2 linked regions of the Pararoseomonas sp. SCSIO 73927 genome follow. The protein of the gene in region 1 interacts with the protein of each later gene in a pairwise test. Links are inferred from orthologs where the notes say so. Each region holds a gene or a part of one and is shown on either strand. Other genes may lie near its edges. The genes, in order: VQH23_RS23590 and VQH23_RS19010.

The links.
Region 2: the proteins of VQH23_RS23590 (region 1) and VQH23_RS19010 interact in binary tests that used the Escherichia coli proteins (3 or more experiments, as listed by UniProt). The link is inferred for Pararoseomonas sp. SCSIO 73927 from one-to-one orthologs.

What each region holds. Positions count from the first base shown.
Region 1 is NZ_CP146232.1:4,991,353-5,001,291, reverse strand. Bases 3,490-6,409 are described here. They hold VQH23_RS23590 (iron-sulfur cluster assembly accessory protein), read left to right. Parts: upstream 3,490-4,723; coding sequence 4,724-5,095; downstream 5,096-6,409. Other genes in these bases: VQH23_RS23585 (acetolactate synthase large subunit), read right to left, coding at 5,198-6,409; VQH23_RS23595 (SUF system Fe-S cluster assembly protein), read left to right, coding at 4,338-4,712; sufU (Fe-S cluster assembly sulfur transfer protein SufU), read left to right, coding at 3,884-4,345; VQH23_RS23605 (SufS family cysteine desulfurase), read left to right, coding at 3,490-3,884. In the rest of the region: Fe-S cluster assembly protein SufB, read left to right, coding at 1-556; Fe-S cluster assembly ATPase SufC, read left to right, coding at 579-1,328; Fe-S cluster assembly protein SufD, read left to right, coding at 1,339-2,628; more of VQH23_RS23605, read left to right, coding at 2,628-3,489; more of VQH23_RS23585, read right to left, coding at 6,410-6,856; VQH23_RS23580 (tripartite tricarboxylate transporter substrate binding protein), read right to left, coding at 7,063-8,055; VQH23_RS23575 (FAD-binding and (Fe-S)-binding domain-containing protein), read right to left, coding at 8,090-9,939. UniProt on the Escherichia coli protein: Is able to transfer iron-sulfur clusters to apo-ferredoxin. Multiple cycles of [2Fe2S] cluster formation and transfer are observed, suggesting that IscA acts catalytically.
Region 2 is NZ_CP146232.1:4,027,419-4,037,140, forward strand. The notes cover bases 1,357-4,059. They hold VQH23_RS19010 (ferredoxin family 2Fe-2S iron-sulfur cluster binding protein), read left to right. Parts: upstream 1,357-2,396; coding sequence 2,397-2,723; downstream 2,724-4,059. Other genes in these bases: VQH23_RS19005 (aminotransferase class V-fold PLP-dependent enzyme), read left to right, coding at 1,357-2,372; tenA (thiaminase II), read left to right, coding at 2,729-3,412; mnmA (tRNA 2-thiouridine(34) synthase MnmA), read left to right, coding at 3,409-4,059. Outside these bases: VQH23_RS19000 (aminotransferase class V-fold PLP-dependent enzyme), read left to right, coding at 1-1,084; more of VQH23_RS19005, read left to right, coding at 1,191-1,356; more of mnmA, read left to right, coding at 4,060-4,509; VQH23_RS19030 (CatB-related O-acetyltransferase), read left to right, coding at 4,894-5,700; VQH23_RS19035 (PQQ-dependent sugar dehydrogenase), read right to left, coding at 5,788-7,581; VQH23_RS19040 (hypothetical protein), read left to right, coding at 7,758-8,393; VQH23_RS19045 (D-amino acid dehydrogenase), read left to right, coding at 8,460-9,713. UniProt on the Escherichia coli protein: Ferredoxin are iron-sulfur proteins that transfer electrons in a wide variety of metabolic reactions. Although the function of this ferredoxin is unknown it is probable that it has a role as a cellular electron transfer protein.

The sequences.
Region 1 (9,939 bases):
CAGCAAGGTGAGCTGGACGCAGGTGGAGACGGGTTCCGCCATTACCTGGAAGTACCCGTCCTGCATCCTGCAGGGCGAGGAGTCGGTGGGCGAGTTCTACTCGGTGGCGATCACCAACAACCACCAGCAGGCCGATACCGGCACGAAGATGATCCATCTGGGCAAGAACACGCGCAGCACGATCGTCTCCAAGGGCATCTCGGCGGGCAAGGGGCAGAACACCTATCGCGGCCTGGTGCGGATCAGCCCGAAGGCGACGAACGCGCGCAACTTCACCCAGTGCGACAGCCTGCTGATCGGCGATCTCTGCGGGGCGCATACCGTGCCCTACATCGAGAACCGCTGCATGACGGCCAAGACCGAGCACGAGGCGACGACGAGCCGCATTGCGGAGGACCAGCTGTTCTACTGCCGGCAGCGCGGGCTGTCGCAGGAGGATGCGGTGGGCCTGATCGTCAACGGCTTCTGCCGCGAGGTGCTGAAGGAGCTGCCGATGGAGTTCGCGGTCGAGGCGCAGAAGCTGCTGCAGATCAGCCTGGAAGGGAGCGTCGGGTAAGCCCGGCGCGGAGAGTAGAGACATGCTGCGTATCGAGAACCTGACGGCCGAGGTCGAGGGCAAGGCGATCCTCAAGGGCGTGAACCTTGAGGTGCCGGACGGCGAGGTGCACGCCATCATGGGGCCGAACGGCGCGGGCAAGTCCACGCTGTCCTACGCCCTGTCCGGGCGCGAGGGCTACGAGATCACCGGCGGTTCCGTGACCCTGAACGGCCAGGACCTGCTGGAGATGGAGCCGGAGGAGCGCGCGGCCGCCGGCCTGTTCCTCGCATTCCAGTACCCGGTGGAACTGCCCGGCGTGGGCAATGCCAATTTCCTGCGCACCGCGCTGAACGCCATCCGCCGCACCCGCGGGGAGCCGGAGGTGGATGCGATGCAGTTCCTGAAGCTGGCGCGCGCCCGCATGAAGGAGCTGTCCATGCCGGAGGACATGCTGAAGCGCGGCGTCAATGTCGGCTTCTCCGGCGGCGAGAAGAAGCGGAACGAGATCCTGCAGATGGCGCTGCTGGAGCCGAAGATCGCCATCCTCGACGAGACGGATAGTGGGCTGGACATCGACGCGCTGAAGATCGTGTCCGACGGCGTGAACGCCATGCGCGGGCCGAACTTCTCCGCCCTGGTGATCACCCACTACCAGCGCCTGCTGAACCATATCGTGCCGGACCGGGTGCACGTGCTGGCCGATGGCCGCATCGTCACTTCCGGCGGGCCGGAGCTGGCCCATCGCCTGGAGGCCGAGGGCTATGCCGGCGTCCTGGGCGAGGCCGCCTGAGGGGAATGCGATGAACAGCGTTTCCCCTGCCGGCAACGCGGCCGCCTTCCTGCACCGCTACGCGGGGCTGGCGGAGCGCCTGCCCGGCGCCGAGATCCCGGCGGTGCGCGCGCTGCGCGACGCGGCCGCCGAGACGCTGACGGCGGCCGGGCTGCCGAGCCGCCGCTTGGAGGCCTGGCGCTACACCGACCTGGCCCCGATGCTGCGCGCGGAGTTCCGCGAGGCGCTGACGCCGGTGGACGAGGCGGTGGCGCTGCCGACCGCGCGGGCGGATCGGCGGGCCGTGTTCGTGGACGGGCGGTTCCGGGCCGACCTGTCCTTCCTGGACGGGCTGGTCGCGGGCTCGCTCGCCGAGGTGATCGGGACGGTGGCGCCGCGGCTGAACAGCGTGGCTTCTGCCTCCCAGCCGATGGTGACGCTGAACACGTTGCTGTTCGAGGACGGGCTGGTGCTGGAGGTGCCGGAGGGCGCCGATGCCGGACGGGTGGAGCTGCTCTCCCTCGTCTCCGGTGAGACGGCGGCCACCGTGCACCCGCGCCACCTTATCCGCCTCGCGCGCGGGGCACGGCTGGTGCTGCTGGAGACGGCGGCCTCGCCCTCCGGCTCCGCGCACCTGCACAACCCGGTCTTCGAGATCGAGGTGGCCGAGGATGCCGTGCTGACGCATGTCCGCGTCCAGCGGGAGGCGGAGAGCGCCTACCACCTCGCCCATCTCGGCGTGCGGGTGGCAGAAGGCGGCACCTATGACGGCTTCGTCCTGAACGCCGGCGGGAAGATCAGCCGCAGCGAGACGCACCTCGCGCTGCTCGGGCCGCGCGCGACGGCGCACCTGAACGGCGCGCAGCTGGTGGCCGAGGGGCAGCTGGCCGACACGACGACGGCGCTGGACCATGCGGCGCCGAACTGCGCCAGCCGGCAGACGGTGAAGACGGTGCTGGCCGGGCGCGCGCGCGGCGTGTTCCAGGGCAAGATCCTGGTGCGGCGCGAGGCGCAGAAGACCGACGGCTACCAGATGAACCAGGCCCTCCTGCTGAGCGAGGAGGCGGAGATCGACAGCAAGCCGCAGCTGGAGATCTACGCGGACGACGTGAAGTGCAGCCACGGCGCTACGGCCGGCGCGCTGGACGAGGACAGCCTCTTCTATCTCCGGTCCCGCGGCATCCCCGCCGATGCGGCCCGCGCCATGCTGGTGCGCGCTTTCCTGCAGGAGGCGGTGGAGGTCGTGGAGGACGAGGCGGCGCGCGAGGCCTTGGACGAGGCTGTGGCGGGCTGGTGGGCGCAGCACGGGGAGGCCGCGTGATGGATGGCAGCGTGCGGCCCCCCTCTGCGAAGCAGGCGCTGGACGTGCAGCGGGTCCGGCAGGATTTCCCGATCCTGTCCACCAAGGTGCACGGGAAGCCGCTGGTGTTCCTGGATTCCGGGGCCTCCGCGCAGAAGCCGCGCGCGGTGATCGACGCCATGCGCGAGATGTTCGAGACGAGCTACGCGAACGTCCACCGTGGCGCCTATCAGCTGAGCGAGGCCTCCACCGCCGCCTACGAGGCCGCGCGCGGGGCCGTGGCGCGCTTCCTGAACGCGGGCGACGCGCGCGAGGTGGTGTTCACCTACAACTCCACCTCCGCGATCAACCTCGTGGCCCATTCCTTCGGGCGCGGGGTGCTGAAGCCTGGGCAGGCGGTGCTGGTCTCGGAGATGGAGCACCACGCTAACTTTGTGCCCTGGCAGATGCTGGCGCAGGACCACGGGATCGAGCTGCGGATCGCGGACGTGACCGAGGCCGGCGAGCTGGACATGGCCGACCTGGAGGCCAAGCTGGCCGACGGGAAGGTCGGGCTCGTCGCCGTCACCCACATGTCGAACGTGCTGGGCACCGTGACGCCCGCCGCGCGCATCGCGGCGCTGGCCCATGCGCACGGTGCCAAGGTGCTGTTCGACGGGTCTCAGGCGGTGGTCCACCGGCGCGTGGACGTGCGGGCGCTGGATGCCGACTTCTACGTCTTCACCGGCCACAAGCTGTACGGCCCGACGGGCATCGGCGTTCTGTGGGGCCGGATGGAGCTGCTGGACGCCATGCCGCCCTTCCTCGGCGGCGGCGACATGATCTCCGAGGTGACGCGGGAGGGATTCCGCCCCGCCCCGGTGCCGGCGAAGTTCGAGGCGGGCACGCCGCCGATCGTGGAGGCGGTGGGGCTGCACGCGGCGATCGACTACGTGACCGCGATCGGGATGGACGCCATCGAGGCGCATGAGCGCGCCCTGGTGGACCATGCGATGGCGAAGCTGTCCGTCATCGAGGACCTGACGCTAATCGGGCACGCGCAGGACCGCGGCGGGGTCTTCTCCTTCGCGCTCGGCAACGCGCACGCGCACGACCTTTCCACCCTGCTAGACCGCGTGGGAATCGCGGTGCGCGCCGGGCGGCACTGCGCGGAACCGCTGCACGTCCGGATCGGGCATGACAGCACCTGCCGCGCCTCCTTCGGCGTTTACACGACCCATGAGGAAGTCGATTTCCTGGCGGAGGCGCTGACCTCCGCGCGGAGGTTCTTCGCCTGATGTTCGACGACCTGCGCGACCTCTATCAGGAGGTCATCTTGGACCACGGGCGCAAGCCCCGGAATTTCCGGCGGCTGGAAACGCCCGACCTCTCCGCGCGCGGGGACAACCCGATGTGCGGCGACCGGATCGAGCTGTTCCTTGGCATGGAGGATGATCGCATCGCGGACGCCGCCTTCCAGGGGCGGGGCTGCGCCATTTCCACCGCCAGCGCCTCGCTGATGACGGAGACGGTCCGGGGCAAGACGACGGCCGAGGCACGGGATCTCGCGGCGCATTTCCGCGAGATGGCGATGACCGGCACCTGCCCGGATTGCGGCACGGCGCTGGAGGAGGAGATGGACCGGCTTCAGGCCCTCTCCGGCGTGCACGAATTCCCGAGCCGGGTGAAGTGCGCGACGCTGGCCTGGCACACCCTCAACACCGCCCTCGACGGCGGGAAGGAGGCTTCGAGTGAGTGAGTCCGCAGCGAACGGGGGCACGACCCACGAGGCCTGGTCCCCCGAGGGTCCGATCCCGGCGACGCGGGTGAGCGAGGTCGCGGTGCTGGACGCGCTGAAGACCGTGTTCGACCCGGAGATCCCCGTCGACATCTACGAGCTCGGCCTGATCTACGCCGTGGAGATCGGGGACGACGGGGCGGTGAAGGTGGACATGACCCTCACCACCCCCTCCTGCCCCTCCGCGCAGGAACTGCCGAGCATGGTGGAGGAAGCGGTGAAGGGCGTGCCCAACGTCACCTCCGTGGCGGTGGAGGTGGTGTGGGATCCGCCTTGGGACCCGTCCCGCATGAGCGAGGACGCGAAGCTGGCCCTGAACGTGTATTGATGGAGGCGGTGATGGGAACGACCACGACCGAGGCCCCGAAGGCTCGCCGGGCCCTGCCGCCGCTGATGACGCTGACCGACGCGGCGGCGGAGCGGCTTCGCGCGATGTATGAGAAGGGCGACGGCAGGAAGCTCCTGCGCGTGGCCGTCTCCACCAAGGGCTGCTCCGGCATGTCCTACCAGATGGAGTTCGTCGATGCCGCCGGGCCGGGCGACGAGACGGTGACGGACAAGGGCGTGACGGTGCTGGTGGACCGCAAGGCCACCCTGTTCTTGATCGGGACGGTGATGGACTACGAGAGGAAGGCCATGTCGGCCGGCTTCACCTTCACCAACCCGAACGAGAAGGGCCGCTGCGGCTGCGGCGAGAGCTTCCACGTGTGAGATGGCCGTCCGTCACCGCGTCGGTGGGCAGGGCGGGCCCTTGCTTGTCGCGCCTTGCCGAGGTGAAAGGCGGGTGGCGCAATTGCCGCCCGCCGCAGCAAGCTAACCAATCATTCCGGTGACTGACAGCCGGGCCCTCAGCTCGTCCACCAGGACGCGCTTGTTCTCGGAATAGTCGATCGGAACCGCGATGAGGTGCACGCCGCCGGCCTGGAAGGCGGCCTCCAGCGTCGGGACCAGCTCCTCCGTCGTCGCGACGCGATGCCCCCTGGCACCGTAGGCCTCGGCGTAGCGGACGAAGTCCGGGTTGCCGAAGGTCATGCCGAAGTCGGGGAAATCGTCCACGGACTGCTTCCAACGGATCATGCCGTAGGCGCCGTCCTCCAGCACCAGCACCACCAGGTTGAGGCCGAGCCGGACGGCCGTCTCCATCTCCTGGCTGTTCATCATGAAGCCGCCATCCCCGCAGACCGCGAGCACCCGGCGTCCCGGGTTCAGCATCGCCGCCATCATCGCCGAGGGAAGGCCGGCGCCCATCGTGGCCAGCGCGTTGTCCAGCAGCAGAGTGTTGGCCACCGTGGTCCGGTAGTTCCGGGCGAACCAGATCTTGTACATGCCGTTGTCGAGGGCGACGATCCCGTCCTCCGGCATCACCCGGCGGACATCGCGCACCAGGCGCTGCGGCGTCGGCGGGAAGCGCCCTTCCTCGGCACGGTCCGCGATCCGGGCGAGGATGCCCTCGCGCAGCGGCAGCAGGGCCCCGGCGTTGGGGAGGCGGCCCTCCAGCCGGTCCGCCACCGCCTCGAGGCTCGGGCCGACATCGCCGACCACCTCGGCGTGCGGGAAGTAGACCTGCTCGACATGGGCCGGCGTGTAGGAGAGGTGAATCACCTTGGGACCGTTCGGACCCATGAGGAAGGGCGGCTTCTCCACCGTGTCGTGGCCGATGGCGATGATGAGGTCGGCGCGCTCGATCGCCTCGTGCACGTAGTCGCGCTCGGACAGCGCGGCGGTGCCCATGTAGAGGTTGGAGCCGGCGGGAAGGGTGCCCTTGCCCATCTGCGTCGTGAAGAAGGGGATGCGGGTGCGGTGGACAAAGCCCGCCAGCCCCTGCGTGGCGCGCGGGCGGCTCGTCGCCGCGCCGAGCATCACGAGCGGCCGCTCGGCGGCCAGGATCATCGCGGCGGCCCGGTCCAGCGCGGCGGGATGTGCCACGGGGATCTCGATCGGGTGCGGCGGGATCAGCGGCGGCGCGGGTTCGATCTCCTCTCCCGCCACGTCCTCCGGCAACTCCAGGTGCACCGGCCCCGGCCGCTCCTCCTGCGCCACGCGGAAGGCGTCCCGGACCAGGGTGGGGATGGTGGCGGGGGAGACGATCTGCCGGGTGAGCTTGGTGAGGGGCCGCATGGCGGCGACCGTGTCCACGATCTGGAAGCCCGCCTGCCGGCTGCTCATGATCCCCTTCTGGCCGGTGATCATGACCATCGGCATGGCGCCGAGCTGCGCGTAGGCGGCACCGGTGACGAGGTTCAGCGCACCGGGGCCGAGGGTGGCGAGGCATACTCCCGGCCGCCCGGTCAGGCGGCCGTGGGTGGCGGCCATGAAGGCGGCCGGCTGCTCGTGCCGGGTCAGGACGAGCTCGATCCTGGACTTCCGGAGGGACTCCAGGACGTCCAGGTTCTCCTCCCCCGGCACCCCGAAGATCCGGTCCACTCCCTCGTTCTCGAGGGCCGCGACCAGCAGGTCAGAGGCCTTGGTCATCGCGTGCTCTCCTCCGATGTGCCGCACGCGTCCCGGCGCGGTGCGGCAGCATCGGCGGACCAGGCGCTGCGCGCCACCCTCCCGGTGCCCGGCAAGGGCGGGAAAGCCGTGGAACTCGGCCGGGTCGCCGCCGCGGGCGCGCCTCTACATGGCCCGCCCCACCACGGCGACCGCGATGAGGTGTTCCTGCCCCGTGCGGTCCGGGCCTACTGCTGCCACGGGGTCCTTTCCCAGATTCCGCGGTAACGGGCCTCCTGGGCGGGCATCTGCGCCTCCCACTCGGCACCGGGCAGGTAGGCCATCGCGAGCTCGAGTTGCCGGGCCTTTTCCGCCCATTCCGGCCGGCCGACCACGCTGGCGACGGCCCCTTGCAGCCGGAGGGCGATCTCGTCCGGCACGCCGCGGGGCGCGCCGATGCCGCGCTCGCTGGTCATGACCACGTCGTGGCCCTCCTCGCGGAAGGTCGGCACGTTCGGCATGAGGTCCCAGCGATGCGTTCCCATGCCCGCCAGCGGGCGCAACGGGGGCGCGTCCTGGCCGAGCATGCCAATCTCGCCGAGGTTCAGCCCGGCCACGTCGATGTGGCGCGCCAGCACGGCGTTCTTCACCAGACCCGCCCCTGCATAGGGCGCGTGGATGAACTCGGTGCCCGTGGCCGCCTGGAACAGCGTGAGGCCGAGATGGTCGTCGGTGCCGACCCCCGAGGAACCCACGCTGATCTGCCCGGGACGCCGCTTCGCGTCCGCGATGAGATCGGCGAGGGTCCGGTACGGCGAATCCCGGTGCACGACGAACGCGCTGGGGTCGTCCACCAGGCGGGCGATGGCCCGGATCCGCGTCCGGTCGTAGCGCACGCGGCGCTCGATCGGGACGGAGAGATAGCCCGGCGTGTTCAGGCCGCCGATCGTGAAGCCGTCCGGCCGTGCGGCCTGGAGCAGCGCGTAGGCCGTCTCTCCGCCCGCGCCGGGGCGGTTGCTGATGACGAAGTTCGAGCCGGGCAGCTCCGCCGCGAGGGCCTGGGCCAGGGCGCGCAGCATCACGTCGGTACCGCCGCCGGGCGCGAAGCCGACGATGATCTCGATCGGCCGGCCCGCCGGCCAGGCGGGCTGCGCCAGGGCGGGGCGGGCGAGCGGCGCGGCGACGAGCGCCGCTCCGGCCCACAGAAGGCCGCGGCGGCCCATGCCTGTGTCTTGGGTCACGGTTGATTCCTCTTCCTTGTTGACGCTCTGCCGCTCAGGCCGCCCTTGCCGGCAGCACCGATCCGCTGCCTCGCGCCTCCCGGATGGCAGCGAGCAGGGCTTGGGCGGGATGGCGGAGCGCGACGCCATCCAGTCGCTTGACTTGGGACCGGCAGGAATAGCCGGTCGCCAGGAGGTCCTCGCCCGCCGCGACGTGCCGCTTCCAGCTCAGGCCGTAGAGGTGCTCCGACATGGCGCGGTGCTCGGCCTCGTGGCCGTAGGTGCCGGCCATCCCGCAGCATCCCGCCGCGACGACCTCGAGCGACAGACCGTGCCTGGCGAAGGCGGCCCGCCACTCGCGCGGCGAGGACGCGGCGTTGGTGCGCTCCGTGCAGTGCAGGAGCAGGCGGAAGGTCCCCGGCGCCGCCCGTGGCGCATCGCCCTCCCGCTGCGCCAGCCACTCCTGCAGCAGCAGGACGGCAGGGGCCTCCACACCGGCGTCCCGGTACTCCGCCCGGTAGGTCAGCGTCATCGACGGGTCGATCCCGACGAGCGGAACCCCCGTGCCCGCCAGCTCCTCCAGCATCGCCGCGTTTGCCTCCGCCGCCCGGCCGAAGGCGCCGAGGAAGCCGTGGACATGGAGAGGCTTCCCGTTCGGCCGGAAAGGCGCGACCCAGGGCCGGGCGCCGAGCGCCAGCATCAGGTCCAGCACATCGAGCAGCAGCCGGGTCTCGTTGAAGCTCGTGAAGGCGTCCTGGACGAGGACCACGGAGCGGTCGCGCTCGGCGGCCGGCAGGTCCCGAAGCGATCCTGGTGCGGCAAGCGCGACGCCGCGGGCGGCGAGCTCCGCCGGGAGGTCGATGCCGGAGATGGGCGGGCTGTCCACGAGGCCGAGGGCACGCAGCACGGCGCGGCCCGGGGCGCTGCCGACCGCGGCGTTGTAGAGGCGGGGGAACCGCGCCGCGCGGGGCAGGGCGCGCTCCACCTCGGCGACGAGGTGGTGGCGCAGGGGGCGCAGGTAGCGGCCGTGGTAGAGCTCGAGGAACCTCGCCCGGAACCCCGGCACGTCCACCTTGATCGGGCACCCGCCGGTGCAGGACTTACAGGCGAGGCAGCCATCCATCGCCTCCTTCACGGCGTGGGAGAAGTCGGCCTCACCGCGCCGGACCAGCGTGTTCCGCAGGCGGGCGAGGAAACCGCGCAGGGGCGGGGCGGCGCGCAGGGCGCGGGCCTCCTCCACCGGATCCACCCCGGCCTCGCTCAGCCGCCGAAGCCATTCCCGCACCAGCATCGCCCGGCCCTTGGGGGAGTGCCGCCGTTCCCGCGTGCCCTTCCAGGAGGGGCACATCGCCGTGTCTGTGTCCCAGTCGAAGCAGACGCCGTTGCCGTTGCAGTGCATCGCGGTGTCGTAGGGGGCGCGCACCGCCTCGGGGATCGTGCGATCCGCCGCGCCGCGGGTCGGCACGCCGTCCACCCGCATCAGGCCCCCGCCCTCGGGCGGTGTCGCGATCTTGCCGGGGTTGAGCTGGTTATGAGGGTCGAAGGCGCCCTTCACCGCCTGCAGCAGCGGGTAGAGCGGGCCGAAGAAGCGCGGGGAATACTCGGAGCGCACGCCCTTGCCGTGCTCGCCCCAGAGCAGGCCGCCATAGCGCTGCGTGAGGGCCGCGACGGCGTCGGAGACCTCGCGGATCAGCCGCTCCTGCGCGGGGTCCTTCATGTCGATGGCGGGGCGGACGTGCAGCACGCCCGCATCGGCGTGCCCGAACATGCCGTAGTCCAGCCCGGCGCCGTCCAGCAGCGCGCGGAACTCGGCGATGTAGTCGGCCAGGCGCTCTGGCGGGACGGCGGTGTCCTCGACGAAGGCGATGGGGCGCCGCTCGCCCGCCATGTTGCCGAGCAGGCCGA
Region 2 (9,722 bases), 970 kb from region 1 along the record:
TGACGCCAACGCCACCGAGCCGCTGCGCCCGGAGGCGCGGGAGGCCGCGATCGCCGCCATGGAGCTGCCGGGCAATCCCTCCTCCGTCCACGCGGACGGGCGGGCAGCGCGGCGGGTGCTGGAAGCGGCGCGGGCGCGGGTGGCGGCCCGGTTCGGGGCCTCGCCCCGGGACGTGGTTTTCACCTCCGGCGGGACGGAGGCGAGCGCGCTGGCGGTCGCGTCGCTCCGCCGCGGGCGGCGCGTCCTCGCCGGCGCTACGGAGCACCCGGCGGTGCTGCGCGCGGCCTGGGGCCCGGAGGAGGGCGCGGCGCCGCTGCCGGTGCTGGCGGACGGGACCCTCGACCTCGCCGCACTCGAGGCGGCCCTGGCGGCCGGCGGGCCCGCCCTGGTCCTGCTCATGGTGGCGAACAACGAGACGGGGGTGATCCACCCCGTGGCGGAGGCGGCGGCGATCTGCCGCCGGCACGGCGCGCTGCTGCACCTGGACGCGGTCCAGGCCGCCGGGCGCGTGCCGCTGGACGCCGCGGCGCTGGGGGCCGAGACGATGGCGGTCTCCGGCCACAAGATGGGCGGGCCGAAGGGCGCGGGGGCGCTGATCCTGCGGCCCGGGCTGGAGCTGGCGCCGCTGGTGGCAGGCGGCGGGCAGGAGAGGGGGCGGCGGGGCGGCACGGAGGCGTTGCCGGCCATCGCCGGACTGGGTGCCGCCGCCGAGGCGGCCGACCCCGCGGCGGCCCTCCGGCTCGGCCGCATCCGCGACGCGATCGAGGCCGGGCTGGGCCTGCCCGTGGCGGGCGCCGGCGCGCCGCGCCTGCCGAACACGAGCTGCGTGGCGCTGCCTGGGGCGAGTTCCGAGACGCAGGTGATCGCGCTGGACCTGGCGGGGGTGCGGGTCTCCGCCGGGGCGGCCTGCTCCTCCGGCAAGGTGGCGCGCAGCCCCGTGCTCGCGGCGATGGGGCTGGAGAGGCTGGCGGGCTCGGCGATCCGGGTCTCGCTGCCCTGGAACGCGCCGGAGGACGCGGCGGAACGGTTCCTCGCGGCCCACGCCGCCATGCGGGCGCGGCTGCGGGGCGCGGGCGGGGGGTGATCGCCGGGGCTGGCGACGTGGATAACCTGGCGGACTGACCTGGACGCGCGGCGGATGCGCGTCGCGGCATCTCCCCTCCCGGCCATCGATCCCCCATCTTTCCGGGATGAGGGACGCCGCCAACCGCCAGGCCTACCTGGACAACCACGCCACCACGCCCTGCGACCCGCGGGTGCTGGCGGCCATGCGGCCGTGGTGGGAGGCGAACTTCTCCAACCCCGCCAGCATCGAGCACGCGATGGGCCGGGAGGCCGAGGCGGCGGTGGAGGAGGCGCGCGCCCATGTGGCCGCGCTGATCGGGGCGGAGCCGCGGGAACTGGTCCTCACCTCCGGTGCCACCGAATCGAACAACCTGGCGATCAAGGGCGCCGCACGCTTCGCCGCGGGGCAGGGAACGGACCGGCGCCGCGTGATCACCGTGGCGACCGAGCACAAATGCGTGCTGGAGAGCGTGCGGGACCTCTCGGCGGAGGGCTTCGAGCCCGTTTTCCTGCCGGTGCGTCCCGACGGGCTGCTGGACCCGGAGGCGCTGCGGCGGGCGCTGGAGACGCCGACGCTACTGGTCAGCGTCATGGCCGTGAACAACGAGATCGGAGTGGTGCAGGACATCGGTGCCCTGGCGGCGATGTCGAAGGCGGCGGGCGCGCTGTTCCACACGGACGCGGCCCAGGCCGCCGGGCGGATCCCGCTGGACGTGGAGGGGATGGGCATCGACCTCCTCTCCCTCTCCGCCCACAAGATTTACGGGCCCAAGGGGATCGGCGCCCTCTACGTCCGCCGGCGGCCGCGGGTCCGGCTTGTGCCGCTGTTCTCGGGCGGCGGGCAGGAGCGGGGAATGCGCTCCGGCACCTTGCCCGCGCCGCTGGTAGTGGGCTTCGGGGAGGCGGCGCGGATTGCCCGACTGGAGATGGCGCTGGACGAGGGGCGGTTCCGCCAGCAGCGGGAGCGCTTCCTGGCCGCGCTCGGCGCTGAGGTCCCGGGACTGCAGGTGAACGGCAGCATGGAGAGCCGGGTGGCCGGCAACATTAACGTCACCCTGCCCGGCGGGGTGGACGCGCAGGAGTTGATGCGGGCGGCGCCGGGCGTCTGTGTCTCCACCGGCAGCGCCTGCTCCTCGGCCAGCATCGAGCCCTCCTACGTGCTCAGGGCGCTGGGCCTGCCGGAGGCGGAGGCGCGTTCGACCTTGCGGATCGGCATCGGCCGCTTTACCTCGCCCGCCGAAGTGGACCGGGCGGCGGCCGAGCTGGCGCGCGCCTGGCATGGGCTGCGCCGCGCGGCCGCCGAGTAGGGCCGGGCGCTTGAGGAGAGATCGATGCCGAAGATGACCTTCGTCGAGCGGGACGGCACGCGCCGCGAGGTGGATGCGCCGATGGGTCTCTCGGTGCTGGAAATCGCGCACAAGCATGGGGTGGACATCGAGGGCGCCTGTGAGGGCAGCCTCGCCTGCTCCACCTGCCACGTCATCGTGGACGAGAGCTGGTTCGAGCGCCTGGAGAGCCCGACCGAGGACGAGGAGGACATGCTCGACCTCGCCTTCGACCTGCAGGAGACCTCCCGCCTGGGCTGCCAGCTCATCATGACGGACAAGCTGGACGGGCTGGTGGTGAAGCTGCCCGCCGGCAGCCGCAACGCGGGCTGAGCGCGATGGACGCGCCCTACGGCCGCGAGGGCGGGCTGTTCCGCGCCCTGCGCACCGGGGCGGCGCGGGAGTGGGATGCCTATTGCTGGCACCCCTTCGTCCAGGGGTTGGCGGACGGCACGCTGCCGCTGGCGGCCTTCCGCCACTACCTCGTGCAGGACTACCTTTTCCTCGTGCAGTTCGCGCGCGCCCAGGCCCTGGCCGTGGTGAAGGCCGAGAGCCTGGAGGCGATGCGCGAGAAGGGCCGGGTGGTGCAGGCCATCCTGGACGAGACGAAGCTGCACCTCGTCTACTGCCGGGAATGGGGCCTGGACGAGGCCGCCGTGCTGGCCGAGGCGGAGGCGCCGGAGACGGTGGGCTACACCCGGTGGGTCATGGACCAGGGCTTCCGCGGCGACATCCTGGACCTTGAGGTGGCGTTGGCGCCCTGCACCGTCGGCTACGGCGAGGTGGCGCGGCGGATCGAGGCGCATCCCGGCCGGGTGCGGGATGGGAACCCTTATGAGAACTGGATCGTCCAGTACGCGGGCGCCGAGTACCAGGCCGTTGCCGCGGGCGCGGCAGCCCGGCTGGACGCGCTCGGCGAGACGCATGGCGGGGCGGCGCGGATCGCGGCGCTCACGCGGGTCTTCGCGGAGGCGTCTCGGCTGGAAGCCGATTTCTGGCAGATGGGGCTGAACGCCTCATGAGAGTGATGGTCGCCATGTCCGGCGGCGTGGACAGCTCGGTCGTGGCCGGGCTGCTGGCGGAGCAGGGCCACGAGGTCATCGGCGCCACGCTCCAGCTCTACGATCACGGCGCGGCGGTGCAAAGGAAAGGGGCCTGCTGCGCGGGCCAGGACATTCACGACGCGCGCGACGTGGCCGACCGCCTGGGCATCCCCCACTACGTGCTGGACCGGGAGAGCCGCTTCCGCGACGCCGTGATCGCCGATTTCGCCGACAGCTACGCCCGCGGCGAGACGCCCATCCCCTGCGTGCGCTGCAACCAGACGGTAAAGTTCCAGGACCTCGTCGCCCTGGCCCGTGAACTGGGCTGCGAGGCGCTGGCGACCGGCCACTACGCCCGCCGGGCGGAGGGGCCGGGCGGCCCCGAGCTGCACCGGGCGGCCGATCCGGCGCGGGACCAGTCGTACTTTCTCTTCGCGACCACGCGGGAGCAGCTGGCCTTCTCCCGCTTTCCGCTCGGCGACATGCCGGACAAGGCTTCAGTCAGGCGGGAGGCCGCGCGGCTGGGCTTGGCCGTGGCGGAGAAGCCGGACAGCCAGGACATCTGCTTCGTGCCCGAGGGGCGCTACCACGAGCTGGTGGCGAAGCTCCGCCCGGAGGCGGCGGAGGCGGGCGAGATCGTGGACGAATCGGGCCGCGTCCTCGGCCGGCACGAGGGAGTGGCGCGCTACACGGTGGGGCAGGGGCGGGGCCTCGGCCTCTCCCGTGATCCCGGGATGCGGGTGGCGGCACTGGACCCTGCGCGCCGTCGCGTGGTGGTGGCTCCGGCCCGCGCGATCCCCGTGGCGGAGGTGCCGGTCGCCGAGGTGAACTGGCTCATCGACCCGCCGGAAGCCGCCTTCCGTGCGGAGGCGAAGTTCCGCGCCCGCGAGGTGCCGCAGCCCGTGACGGCGCGCTGGGATCCGGCGCTCGCAGGGCTGATCGTCACGCCCGATGTCCCGGTGATCTCCGCCCCCGGCCAGGGCTGCGTGCTGTACGACGGCGACCGCGTCCTGGGCGGCGGCTTCATCCGCGCCGGCCGCGCCGCAACGGTTGACGCGGAAGCGCCGGCGGCCTAATTCGCGGCTCCCGGCGGACGGCGCTCTGGCGGGGTAGCTCAGCTGGTTAGAGCACAGCACTCATAATGCTGGGGTCACCGGTTCAAGTCCGGTTCCCGCTACCAGTCCTCGCCGTCCGCCGGTTCCCCACAAAATCTCCTGTGACCTTCGCTTGTTCGCGTGGCCGTTTACCGGTCGGCAAGGCGACGCGCGATAACCTGCCGCCGCAACGAACGGCGCGCTGGAGAAGGCCCGGTGCGACCGCGGAAGTCCGGGGTGGAATGTACCCGTGGCACGCGGCACAACCTGTGCGGGAATAAAAACCTAATTGCTACAACTACTTAACCTCAATATGAGCGAAGGTGGCTGAGAGCGGCACGCGCCGTGACCCTTGAGGAGGCGTGCTTGATCGTCACGGAAGAACTGCTTCGCCTCTTCGATAAGGCCCGCATCTTCACGGAGAAGGCGGGGCCACGACGCTTCCGCCTGGGTTCCAGCCTCATCGTGGCCCGCGGCGCCCGCCTGGAGGGGTACTCGGAGATCTTCTCCGGCAACGTCCTCCCGGCCAGCGCCGGGGCCTTCTCCTACTCGCATTCGCCCTTCAAGGCTTTCGCCAATCTCGGGCGCTACTGCTCCATCGCGGGCGGAGTCACGGTCATGGGGGCCGACCACCCGCACGAGTGGGTGACGACATCCCCGTTCACCTACCGCCCGACCGGGCACCCGGCCGTCGTCGCCGCGTATGAGGACCACGGCCGGCCGATCGAGACCGCCCGCGCCTTCCGCTTCCGCGGCGCCAAGAACAGCCTGAACATCGGCCACGACGTCTGGATCGCCGGGGACGTCCTGCTGCGGCAGGGGATCAGCATCGGCCACGGCGCGGTGATCGCCGGCGGGTCGGTCGTGACCAAGGATGTGCCGCCTTTCGCGATCGTCGGCGGCGTCCCGGCCAGGGTTATCCGCCTGCGCTTCCCGGAGGCGATCGTGGAGCGGCTGTTGGCGCTGGAGTGGTGGCGCTTCCATCCGGCCGTACTGCAGGAACTGCGGACCGACGACGTGGCGGCCTTCCTCGGCAATCTAGAAGCGGCACTGGACCAGGGCAGCATCACACCCTTCGACCCTGGCTACCTGGAATTCGCCGACCCGGACGGGCTGCCCATCCTGCACCCCGCCTCGGCCGTGAACCACAGCGCGGCCGAGATCGCGGCCTGACGACGGGCGGAGCCCGGCGCCCGCGCGGGGCGCCCAGCTCCCGCTACATCCGGCGCCCGGGCGGCACCAAGGCCGGCCGCGGAATCGCTACAGGATGAAATCCGCCGCGGTCAGCGGCGCGGCGCTGGCGACCAGTAGGACAAGGTCCGCCGGCCCGCCATCGACGGACACCTCGACCCGCCAGGCCTCGTCCAGCTCCAGCACCCGGACCTGCGGGCCCGAGGCGGCGAAGCCGGCCCCGCCGATGAAGGCGAGGCGCCCATCCGCCAGGGCGGAGAGGTCCATACGGTCACCCTCCGCGCCGTTGAAGTCGGTCACGCGGTCGATCGGGCTGCCGCGCGGGCTGTCGGACGGGGTGGTCCAGCGGAAGCGGTCGGCCCCGGCACCGCCTGTCATCGCGTCCGTTCCCGCCCCGCCGGCCAGCACGTCGTCACCGGCGCCGCCGAGCAGCCGGTCCGCCCCCGCGCCGCCGAGCAGGTGGTCCGCGCCCTCGCCCCCGTCCAGCCGGTCCGCGCCGGCGCCGCCGATCAGCAGGTCGTCTCCCGCGCCGCCGGCGAGGGTGTCGTTCCCCTCCATGCCGGAGAGAAGGTCGTCGCCGTTGCCGCCGGCCGCGCGGTCGTCGCCTGCCCCGGCGAAGACCCGGTCGTTCCCGCCGCCTGAGGCGATCCGGTCCGCCGCGTCCCGGTCCACCCCGTCCACCGTGCCGGCCGGCGCGCCCGTGGAGATCCGGGTCAGGGTGCCGTCGATGCCGACGGCGAAGAGGGAGCCGTCCCCGTCCTCGGCGAAGGAGACGAGGGCCTGGCGGGCCACGGCGCCGCCGTCGTCGATCTCCCGCCGGTCCAGGTCGCCGTCCCCGTCCGTGTCCGCCAGGGTCCAGAAGCGCGTGCTGACGAAGTCACCGAAGAGGTATTGGCCGTAAAGCCCCGTCTCCGGCCCGCGGCTGACATAACCGCCGATGATGGAGCGGTCATCGGCCGAATGGTCGTAGGAGTGGACGGGGAAGGTGAACCCCTCGGCCGGGCCCGCGCCGCCCTCATAGGTGTTCCAGCCGAAATTGGCCCCGGGCGCCCCGATGTTGACCTCCTCGAAGGCGTCCTGACCGACATCGCCGATCCACAGCTCCCCGGTGCCGATGTCGAAGCTGGCACGGTAGGGGTTGCGAAGGCCGTAGGCCCAGACCTCGGGCGCGCCACCGCCGCCCGCGAAAGGATTGTCCGCGGGAATGGCGTAGTTGCGCGCCGGGTCGCCGGGAAAGTCGTCCCCGTTCACGTCGATGCGGAGAATGGACCCGCGCAGGTCGCTCCGGTCCTGCCCTCCGCCGGTCGGGTCGTTGGCGCCGCCGCCGTCGCCCGTGGCGATATGCAGCATCCCGTCCGGGCCGAAGCCCATCCAGCCGCCCTTGTGGTTGTTGAAGTTGCCGGGCTGGGGGATCGTCAGGACCTCGCGCGCCGTGCCGGTGGGCACCGTGTCCGGGTCCGCGGGATCGATCGTGTACTCCCGCACCTGGCTCTCGCCGTCCCGACGGGAGAAGAAGACGTAGAACCGGCCGTTGGTTCCGAAGTCCGGATGGAAGGCCATGCCGAGCAGGCCCTGTTCCCCGGCCGTGGAGACCTCCGCGCTCATGTCGAGGAAGGGCGTGGCCCGCACCGCCCCGGTCGCGGTGTCCACCACGCGGATCACGCCGGTCCGGTCCAGGACGTAGAGCTGCCCGGCATCGCCCGGCGCCGCGGTGGCAAAGACCGCCGGGCCTAACCCCGTGGCGATCGTGGTGAAGACGGGGGCAGCGGCCGGCGCGGCGAGGGGGCCATGGCCCTCGATCAGGTCATCCCCACGCGTGCCGTTCAGCGTGTTCCCGCCGAGGCTGCCCGTGATCCTCGCCATTCTCGTTTCCTCGTCCCTTTTCCCGATCATGACCGGGCGCGGGGCGCGGCGGGACCGGTATCCTCGCTCCACAAGCCCTTGTTATCGATCGCACGGGGGCGTGAGCCGTGGGCCGGTTCCATCCGGCCCGCGCCACGCCCTTGTTTGCTCTGTCCGTAATCGGAGGAGAGACCAGGATGCGCCCGACCCTGACCGCCCTGATCGCCGGCCTTGCTCTGCCCGTGGCCGCGCTGGCGCAGACCGCGCCGCCCGATACATCCCGTGCGGCCCCGGTCCCGGGTGTGGCGCCCGGCACGCGGCCGGGCCAGGCGGCGGAGCTGCCACGGCTCGTCATCGGCGCGCCGGGTCGGTGCGAGCTCTCGTCCGGCGGCCAGTCGCAACCCTGCAGCAGCGGGCTCGTCTACGTGCACCACCGCAACGGGGCGGTGCTGATCTCCGTCCAGTCCACGCCCACCAGCACCATCGGCTTCCAGGGCAACGGCGACACCCAGCCCGTGCGGGAGGAGTACACGCTGGAGCTGAGCCGGATGCACACCTCCATCGATGGGCGCACCGCGGCGAAGACGGTGCGGGGCACCTGCCAGATCAGCATGACGGCGGATGGCCTGACCTGGCACCGCGCCACCTGCCGCGCGACGGACGGGAACGGCCTGGTGACGGTGATGAGCTTCAGCGGCGACGGCCGGCAGGTCACGGTCGCGCGCCCCGGCGAGGAGGGCGGCGGAACCGGGCGCGCGCCTTCCGGAGCAGCTGGAGGCGCGCCCTCCGGCGGGACGAGCGGCAAGCCCGCCCCCGCCGCGCCCAAGGGCTGATCCGCCCCCTTTGCCCGGGGCTCGGGAGGCCGCATCGTCGGGTCAGGCATCGGACGGGAGTCGCGCGTGAGGGTCCTCGTTCTCGGAAGCGGCGTCATCGGCGTCACCACCGCCTGGTACTTGGCGAAGGCCGGGCACGAGGTGACGGTCATCGACCGCCAGGACGGCGCGGGGAAGGAGACGAGCTTCGCGAATGCGGGGCAGCTCTCCTACGGCTACTCCTCGCCCTGGGCGGGGCCGGGGGTGCCGATGAAGGCGGTGAAGTGGCTGCTGATGCACCACCGCCCCTTCGTCCTCTGGCCGCGCCCGGACTGGGACATGCTCTCCTGGCTCGCCCGGATGGCCGCGAACTGCACGGAGCGCGCCTATCGCCGCAACAAGGGCCGGATGGTGCGCGTGGCCGAGTACAGCCGCGTCGCGCTGGCCGAGTTGCGCGCCGAGACAGGCATCGAGTTCGACCACCGCGCGCGCGGCACGGTGCAGCTTTTCCGCACGCAGAAGCAGCTGGACCACGTGGGCGGCGACACCGCCGTGCTGGACGGGTACGGCGTGCCCTGGGAACTGCTGGACCCGGCGGGCTGCATCGCGGCGGAGCCGGCGCTCGCGCGGGTGCAGGGCAAGTTCGTCGGCGGACTGCGCCTGCCGCAGGACGAGACGGGGGACGCCTTCCTCTTCACCCAGCGCCTGGCGGAGCTCGCGCGCGGCAAGGGCGTGGACTTCCGCCTCGGCGTCGGCGTCGCCTCCATTCACTGCGAGGGCGGGCGCGTGGCGGCGGTGGAGACGGACCACGGCGACTTCACCGCCGATGCCTACGTCGCCGCGCTGGGCAGCCACACCCCGGCGGTGCTGCGGCCGCTGGGGCTGCGCCTGCCCGTCTATCCCATCAAGGGCTACTCCCTGACCCTGCCGGTCACGGAGGAGGAGGCCGCCCCCGTCTCCACCGTGATGGACGAGACCTATAAGATCGCCATCACCCGGCTGGGCGACCGGATCCGGGTCGGCGGCACGGCGGAGATCGCCGGCTTCTCCACCAGTCTGCGCAGGCCGCGGCGGGAGACGCTGGAGCACTCCGTGCGCGACCTTTTCCCCGAGGGCGGGGACCTCGCGGCGGCGCGCTTCTGGACGGGGCTGCGGCCGATGACGCCGGACGGCACGCCGATCATCGGGGGGACGAGGCTGCCCAACCTCTACACCAACACCGGCCACGGCACGCTGGGCTGGACCATGGCCTGCGGATCGGGGCGGGTGCTGGCCGACATCGTCTCCGGACGGCCGCCGGAGATCGATGTCTCCGACCTCGGGCTCTCGCGTTACGGTTGAGACAGGCTC